Regions from separate parts of the Verrucosispora sp. NA02020 genome, predicted to be linked through region 1. Evidence: riboswitches for the same ligand, from Rfam matches in the RefSeq annotation. Region 1 holds a riboswitch; the other holds the start of a gene.

Region 1 (4,206 bases):
GTTGCGGCGGCCGACCCGGGTGCGGTGCAGATAGCCGCCCGCCTCCAGGTCGGCGACGATCGCCTGGGCGGCGCGTTCGGTGACCCCGACCTCACCGGCGACGTCGCGCAGCCGGGCGGTGGGGTTGCGGGCGATGGCGAGCAGCACGTGCGCGTGGTTTGTCAGGAAAGTCCAGTTCCGGGTGCTTTCTCGCTCGTCTGAGGTCGCCATGCCCGCCATCGTATGGCCTGCCCCTGACGTACTCGGGCTGCGCCCGCACCCGCCCGCGCCGGTTGGCAAGCGTTCTGGAATACATGAAATGCAGATCACGCATAGCTTGACGCGCCTTGCGCTGCGTGTGACGGTTGGTGGCAGCCCGTGGCCAGCGCCGGCCGGGATGACCAGGCATTCCACCGAGAGGCGAGGTGACGCCGGATGAGTCGACCCGGAACGATCGGAGCGCAGCCCGGTCCCGAACGCGAGTACCTGACCGCTGACCTTCCCGGCTCGCGGGAGCGCGCCCTCGCCGAACTGGTCGCCGGAAACCGCCGCTTCGTCAGCGACACGCTCCGGCACCCCAACCAGAACGCCAGCCACCGGGCCGCCGTCGCCGCCGAGCAGCACCCCTTCGCGGTGATCGTGGGCTGCTCCGACTCACGGTTGGCTGCGGAGATCATCTTCGACCGTGGGTTGGGTGATCTCTTCGTGGTCCGCACCGCCGGCCACACCATCGGCCCCGAGGTGCTGGGCAGCGTCGAGTACGCGGTGAGCGTGCTGCGTACCCCGCTGGTGGTGGTGCTCGGGCACGACTCGTGCGGTGCCGTCCAGGCGGCCCGTGCCGCGGCGGCCACCGGGACCGCGCCGACGGGCCACCTGCGTGCCGTGGTGGACGCGGTGGTGCCCAGCCTGCGCCGGGCCGAGCGGGCGGGGATCGACGACCTGGACGCGATCGTCGACATCCACATCGCGCAGACCGTCGAGGCGATGCTGGAGTCCTCCGAGGCGTTGGCCGCCGAGGTGGCCGCCGGCGGGTGCGCGGTGGTGGGCATGTCCTACCGACTGGCCGCCGGTGAGGTGCGGACCGTCGCGGCGGAACCCGCCGAGATGGCGGGCGTGGTCACTCCGGTGGGCTGACCCTCGGGCCGCCCACCGACACGGACGACGAGGGCCGCTCCGCCAGACGGCGGAGCGGCCCTCTCAGGTCGCCGGGACGCTGCTCAGAGCAGCGACACGTGTACGTGGTCCGTGTGGTTGGACGGGCCGCTGTAGGACCGCCACCGGTTCTCGGTCGGGAACCAGATCTGCCGGTTCCAGATCACGTAGTAGATGCCGAGCCGGTCGGCGTTGCGGACCAGGAAGGCCGCCAGGTTGTTGCCGTAGATCCGGGTGTCGTCGTTGTGCCAGGGGCTGAACCCGCTGTTCTGCAACGACCAGTCACAGGCCCGGCCCTTCGGGTGCTCGAACTTGTCACCGGGTCGCCAGCAGCCGACGAAGCGGTTGAAGCCGGCCCGCTTGACCTCCTTGTACATGTGCAGCGTGCGCGGCGTGATGCAGCCCGACGTGGTCGGGTCGTTCTGGTTGCACGACTCCGCCTTCCAACTCCCGTCGGACGCGCGGTTCGGTGCCACCCGGGCGACCGGTGAGGTGGCGGCCACCAGGCCACCGGTCAGGCTCTCGCCACCGACCAGGCGGAGCGACTTCTCCGCCTCGGTCTTCTTACGCGCCATGTCGTTGGTCAGCTTCTGCTGCTCGCGGACCTCGGCGTCGGACGCGAGCTTGGCCCGGTCCGCGCGCTCCCGGATCGCGTTGACCTCGCCCAACTTCTTGTCGTTGAACAGGTTCAACTCGTCGAGGGCGGAGGCGCGGTCCATGAACGAGTCCGGGGCGTTGCTCTGCAACAACATCGCTATCGCACCGACCCGGCCGGTCCGGTACGACTGCGTCGCGATCTCGGCGACCTGCGGCCTGAGCGCTTCGAGGTCGGCCTGTGCGCGACGCAACTCGACGTCGAGCTTGAGCTGCCGCTTCTTGGACTTCTCCAGCTGGTTCTTGGCCTTGGAGAAGTCGCGGTTGGCCGACTCGATCAGGTCGTTGAGCATCGGCGGGTCGTCGTCGTGCTCGGCGGGGCTGGGTGGGTTCGGCGCGGCCATGGCCGGCAGAGGTCCGGCGAACACGGCGAACGCGGCGAACACGGCCACCACGGGGGTCATCCAGCGGCGTAGGGGTGCCGTCACTTCTTTCCCTTCCATCGACCGCCGACCGAGTTAGCTGACGGGTTCGGAACGGAAGTGGCCCCTACCGCTGACGCGGATTCACCCCACCTACCTGGGTCCCCGGCTCGCCTCGCGGCGATTGGGCGGTGGCACCGCAGGCGCCGCTGCGCGCCTTCGGCGGTGACCGGCAGTGAGGTTACCCGAGAGTCCATGTCGGTCTCTACGCCCCGAACCTGACTAGATGCGTCATTTCGTAATCGCGATGGGTGACCAACGACACGGGCACGAACCGTGTCGGCAGGGGCGGTCACGCTGCGGGGTGTCACCATGTGGTGTCCGTGCTCCTGTCCGGATCGGGCCACCGCGAACCGGTGGCGGGGGATGTGTCACGCGCACGCGCGGTGCTGAGTGCGTGCAGTGCCTCGGACCGGTCCGAGCCGGGCCGGGGAGTCGGTGGGGTGGGGCCGTCGCCGTCCGGCCCGTCGTCGTGGCCGCCGGGTCCGCCGGGCTCCGGCGTGTCCCGCCGCCCGGCGGTGACCACCAGCGCGGCCAGGGCGGTCGTCAGCGGTACGGCGGCGACCAGCCCGAGCGTGGCCACCACGCTGCGGACGATCTCCTGGGTGAGGAACTCGCTGGTCACGATCTGGCCGAGCGCGCGGGTGTCGGCGGTGAGCAGGAGCAGCAGCGGCAGCGACGCGCCCGCGTACGCCAGCACGATGGTGTTCACCACCGAGGCGATGTGGGCCCGGCCGACCCGGGTCGCCGAGCGGTACAGCTCCCGGCGGGTGAAGCTCGGGTTGGCGTGCCGCAGTTCGGTCACCGCGGCGGCCTGGGTCACCGTGACGTCGTCGAGCACGCCGAGCGAGCCGATGATGATGCCGGCGAGCAGCAGGCCGTGCAGGTCGACGTCGCCCCGGAACATGGAGAGCGTGGTGGCGTCCTCGCTGCCGAAACCGGTCAGGTGGGTGGCCCGGGTGGCGGCCAGCCCGAGCAGGCCGGTGAGCACCAGGCTGCCGAGCGTGCCGAGGACGGCCACGGAGGTCTGTGCCGAGATGCCGTGCGTCAGGTACAGCACCACGAACATGATCAGTGCCGCGCCGACGATGGCCACCACCAGCGGCGGCTGGCCGGCGCTGATGCCGGGCAGCACGAAGGTGAGCAGGATGGCGAAACTGGCCGCCAGGCCGCCCAGCGCGGCCAGGCCGCGCAGCCGTCCGAAGGCCACGATGGCGGCGGCGAACAGCACCGCGAGCCAGATCAGCGGCTTGCCCCGCTGGTGCTCGGCGATGTTGTAGCTGCTGATCGAGGGATCCTCGGGATCGATCAGGGAGACCAGGATGATCGCGTCGCCGACGCTGACCCGGGGTGCCCCCGGCCCGTCCGGCAACGGCGTCTGCACGTCCTGACCTTCGTCCGGGCCGCTGTCGACCCGCACGGTGACCGTGCCGCACTGCTGCCCGGCCGTGGTCGGGGTGCCCTCGGGCACGACCGGGTTCGGTGGACAGGGCTCGTTCACCACCCGCGTGACCGTGCCGTGGTATCGGGGCAGGTCGTCGGCGGCCTCGGGCCGGGGCGGGTCCGAGGGCCAGAGCACGAGCGCGGCGACCAGGGTGGCGAGGAAGAGGGGGACCACCGTCACGATGAGGATCCGCCGCACCCGGGGTGGGGTGGGCGGAGCGGAACGGGTGTGGTCGGCGCCCATTCATTGTCTCCCAACGATTCCAAGGCGAACTACGTACCGGCGGGCGAGATGGTTCAGCGCCGCCGGTCGGCCACGGCGGCGGGCATCCGGAATGGCCCGAGCGTGGCAGGATGGCTGCGTACCGTGAGGGCGGGGCCGGCTCTCGGCAGCCGCAGCAGGGCTGCGGCGGGGCGGTCGGCACCCCGTGGGGTATGGCGGCGGGCCGCCGGAGGGCTGCTGCGGCGGTGGTGCGTGCCCGACGGCGGGCGGGGGCCGGGAGGTCTCCGGATCGGCTGGCCATCGTGGCGAATGGTAGCCAGGTCGGCATCGGAA
Region 2 (4,206 bases), 1.6 Mb from region 1:
CGGCTGGTGGGGAGTACCGGCGGTGATCGGGTTCCTGCTGCTCACCCTGGCGCTGGCCGCGTTGCTGCACCGCTACGTGGAGCAACCGATGATGCGCCGACTCGCCCCGAGCCGCGCTGCCGCCGGCCCCGCCGCCCCGCCTGGTGGCGGGTCCGCCGAGCCTGCGGGACCGTCCGCAGATCCGCCCGCCGGATCGCCCGCTGGCCCGCCCGCCGGGCCGCCGAGGCAGCGGGTGCCGGGTGACGAGCCGAGTACGGCAGGTCTCCGCGACCGGGACCGCTGAGTCCACCGTGGACCGTTGTCGTCGACGCCCCGACCTGCTGTTTCGTGTGCCGATTACGGCGCGTCGTCTACCTGACACGCCCGCCGCCGATGCGGTGCGACAGTGGTGGCGGTAGCGTGACCGGGTGCTTCCCGTCGCGCCCGCCCGTCCCCTGTGGTGGCTGGCGCGCTGGGCGACGCGACTGCTGACCGGGTTCGCGGTCGCCGCCGCGTTCACCCTCGGCACCTGGGCGATGCCCGCACTGGCCGCGCCCGCACTGGCCACCCCCGCACTGGCCGCGCCCGCACAGGCCGCGCTCGTCGGGCACCCCGTCGCCGGCCGGTTCGGGTCGGCTCCTCTCCTCGTGCCCTCGCCCCGTGCCGACTGGCGCCCCTCGTCGACGGGTGCGCTGGTCACGGTGTCCGCCACGGGGGCCGTCGACCGCGCCGACGCGCTCGGCGTACCCGGGCTGCCGCCCGAGGCGGGCCTGGCGCAGCGGCCCGCCGTGACGGCGGTGGTGGGCGGCCCGGCGGCGTCCCTCCCGACGGCGGTCCCGCCGGGTGCCCACGGTGCCCGCGCCCCACCCGGCGACTGACCTCACGCCCCGCTGCGGCACACCGACCGGACTCCGCCGCAGCCCGTCCCGCAACGCCCGGGACCTCTGCCCCGCGAAACATCCCGTCACCGCCCCGCCCGGTTCCGACGCGCCGCCGTCGGGGGACCGGGTGCCGGCGGCCCGCTGTCAGCGCACCACGGCCCACGAGGTACCGCCATGGAGAAGACCGTCCTCTACCAGTTCCTGATCGAGGTGCCCCGGGCCGCCGCCATCTGGTCGGTGCTGCTCGTGCTCGCACTGGGCGTGCTCACCGTCCTGGTCGCCCGGCCCGAACCGTCCGGCCCCGACGAGACCGGCCCCGCCGACGACCCCGCCGAGGCCGAGACGGCCGACCTGCGCCGCTACGCCGGTGAGGTGGCGGTGGCCGCCGCCGGGGCCGCACAGAACGCCGCCCGGCGGCGGGACGCGTGGCGTACCGCCCAGACCGCCCTCGACCGTGCCTGGGCCCGCTTCGACGAGGCGGAGAGCCGGGCCCGACGGCTCGCCGGGACCACCGCGCTGCCCGCCCCCCGCACCCCCCGCACCGCCAGCGAGTACGCCGCCCGGGAACGCTGGCTGCACCACGCCGCGATGGTGGCGCACTGGCGCGGTGACCTGTCGGCGCGGCAGCTCACCGACGTGCTGGCCCGGCGGGCCGGCTGGGACCCCCGCCTGCACCCGGCCGCACAGGAGGTCGTGCTGGCCCGGGTCGTCCGGGACAACCACCGGGCCACCTACCGGGCCGCCGCCGAGCGGGAACGGGCCGCCTGGCGGGAGACGGAACGGGCCACCGAAGCGGCCCGGGTGCTCTCCGCCGAGGCGTACGCCGCCGCGCAGCGCCTGCGACCGAACCCGGTGCCGGCACCCGCCGTGACCACCGCCGCGCGTCCGGCCGCTGCGGCCCTGCGCTGGCGTCCGGCGCGCGTGGGGTGACTCGGGCGAGACGCGCGGAGCCCCGGTAATCCAGCCTGATCGGGTGAGCCCGGTCACACCGATCGCCGGAACGGACGGTGGTGCCGCAACCGCCCGAGACGTGACGTGATGTCCGGAGGCATTGTCCGGGGGTGGTCCGGTTGTCACCGCCCGTTACGTCGATCACCGTCGGTCCTGTTGCGGGACATCGATGACCGAACGCCCGAAAATCACTGAGCTGGATCATGTTTGCGCAGGTCAGAGCGGGTTGGCAGGGCAATGACCGACCAGTAATGTCGGCCCGTCCGATGCGGTAACCGATCGCAGGAGGCGACGCCGCATCGACCCGCCTAATCGTGGTCTCACGAACCGGGGACCCACCGCACCTCTGGGGTGAATCCGCGAGCCTCGGCTCGCGGTAGGGCCAACTTCCCGCCCGAACCCGTCAGCTAACCCGGTCGGCGGTGTCGGAAGGAGCTTTCCTCTCGTGCATCCCCTTGTGATACCCCTCTTGTTCCTCCACGGCACTGCGGTGCCCGCGCTCACCGGGCCGTCGGCCGCGAGCTGACTGCGGCCCCCGCCCGGCCCCGACCGGGCGAAGCCCCTCGCACGGCCCGTCCGCCCACTCGGGCGGTCCTCGGCATGTCCTGTCGAGCTGACCGCCGGAGCGGATCGCCGTGCCTCCCCGAGCCCCCGTGGAGGACTCCGTGAAGCAGACCCTGACGCGCCAGCTACGCCGGCTGGCCACCGAACGCCCCTACCAGGTCGTCGCCGCCTCGGCCGCCGCGCTGGCGCTGGCCACCGGCACCGGTGCCGTACTCGTCGGCACCGATGACGCCCCGACGACCGCGCACACCACGACCGCCGTCGCCGAGATGCGGGGCGACACCGTCGCCTCCCGCGCCGACACCCGCGCGGAGCCGACCCCGTCGACCCCGCCGGGCAGCGCGGCCCCGAGCAGCGCCGCACCGTCACCGTCGCCCTCGCCCACGCCGAAGGCCACCTCGGCGGCCCCCTCGCCGGTGGCCGTCAGCGAGAAGACCGCACCGAAGCCACCGACGCGCAAGGTCCTGGACTACGACTTCCAGGCCCAGACCACCGGCTACTACTGCGGCCCGGCCGCGGTACGCAACGCGCTCAGCGCCGCCGGGGTCGACCGTGACCAGGACACCCTGGCCGCCCAGCTCGGCACCACGTACGCCGGCACCAACTCGGCTCTGGACACCACCCGGGTGCTCAACGCCACGCTCAAGGGCGAGCCGTACTCGACCACGATGCTGCGGGGCGGCTCGGCCACCCCGACGCAGATGGACCAGCTCCAGGCCGACGTGGTGGAGGCGATCACCGACGGGCGCGGTGTGGTGGTGAACGTGGCCGGCAGCGCCACCGACACCGACGGTGGCTGGCACTCCTTCCCCGGCGGCCACTACGTCGCCGTGGTCGGTTACGCGGACGACGGTCGACTGGTCAAGATCGCGGACTCGGCCGACGCCTCGTACTACTCGTACTGGATGAGCACCACCGACCTCGCCCACTGGGCCGCCACCCGCGGCTACTCCTCCTGAGATGTAAGGACGAGATGTAAGGACCGGATGTAAGGAAGGGTCCCCTGCTATACACCAGGCGATAGCAGGGGACCCTTCCTTACTTCTCGGTCTACAGGTCTGACCGAGTACGCCCACCGCTCACCACGGCCGCTGCTGCGCGCTCAGGGGGCGGTCGGCAGCGCCGCGTCGTCGGTCGTGGTCCGTGGCGCCGGGGCGGTCCAGGCCGGGTCCAGTTCCCGCCGGGCGGCGGAGAGGAACGCCTCGGCGTACGAGTCGGCGGGGAAGTCGCCCAGGTAGCGCCGCCGGGTCGCCCAGCGTGCCTCGGCGAGCGGATCGGTGTCGAGCAGCCGCGTCAGCACGTCGTCCAGGTCGGCAATGTCCCGCCGCAGCACGTAGCCGGTGGCGGCGAGGGGGAACCGTTCGACGAACCGGTCACCGTCGACGCCGGTGTCGGTGACCGCGTAGGGCTTGCCCGAGTACAGCCAGTCGGAGACCACCCCGGAGACGTCGGAGACCAGCGCGTCCGCCCGGTTCACCGACTCGGCCAGGGTGAGCCGGCTGGCGGCGGCGCCGAAGACGTGCTGGCGGCCGGTGCGGGAGCGGTCGGCGGCGAGCAGTTCGTGCAGCCGGGCCAGGCGTCGGGCCGAGCCCGGGTGCTGGTTGGTGTAGGGGTGGGCGCGCAGGATCACCGTGGCGCCCCGGTCGAGCAGCCGCCGCAGCAGCGTCTCGGCCATCGGCAGGGAGCAGTAGTCGGCGTCGGCGTGGTGGCCGGTCCAGGTGGGGGTGTAGAGGACCGTGGGGTTCGTCAGCCCCCGGGTCGGCTGGTGGCGTACCTCGATCGCCTCGACCTGCGGGCGGCCCACCACCACGAACTTCTCGGCCGGGATCTC

What was found. Region 1 has a riboswitch for cyclic di-AMP ahead of HUT12_RS03220 (hypothetical protein). Riboswitches for the same ligand answer to the same signal wherever they lie in the genome.
Region 2: another riboswitch for cyclic di-AMP. It lies ahead of HUT12_RS09915 (C39 family peptidase); the one in region 1 lies ahead of HUT12_RS03220 (hypothetical protein).

What each region holds. Positions count from the first base shown of each region.
Region 1 is NZ_CP054923.1:680,027-684,232, forward strand. It holds gene HUT12_RS03210 (MarR family winged helix-turn-helix transcriptional regulator) at 1-219, opposite strand, end outside; gene HUT12_RS03215 (carbonic anhydrase) at 415-1,113, shown strand; gene HUT12_RS03220 (hypothetical protein) at 1,197-2,213, opposite strand; cyclic di-AMP (ydaO/yuaA leader) riboswitch at 2,217-2,348, opposite strand; gene HUT12_RS03225 (YibE/F family protein) at 2,515-3,894, opposite strand.
Region 2 is NZ_CP054923.1:2,257,787-2,261,992, forward strand. It holds gene HUT12_RS09900 (acyltransferase) at 1-283, shown strand, start outside; gene HUT12_RS09905 (hypothetical protein) at 408-857, shown strand; gene HUT12_RS09910 (hypothetical protein) at 1,035-1,790, shown strand; cyclic di-AMP (ydaO/yuaA leader) riboswitch at 2,107-2,248, shown strand; gene HUT12_RS09915 (C39 family peptidase) at 2,465-3,334, shown strand; gene HUT12_RS09920 (CDP-glycerol glycerophosphotransferase family protein) at 3,478-4,206, opposite strand, start outside.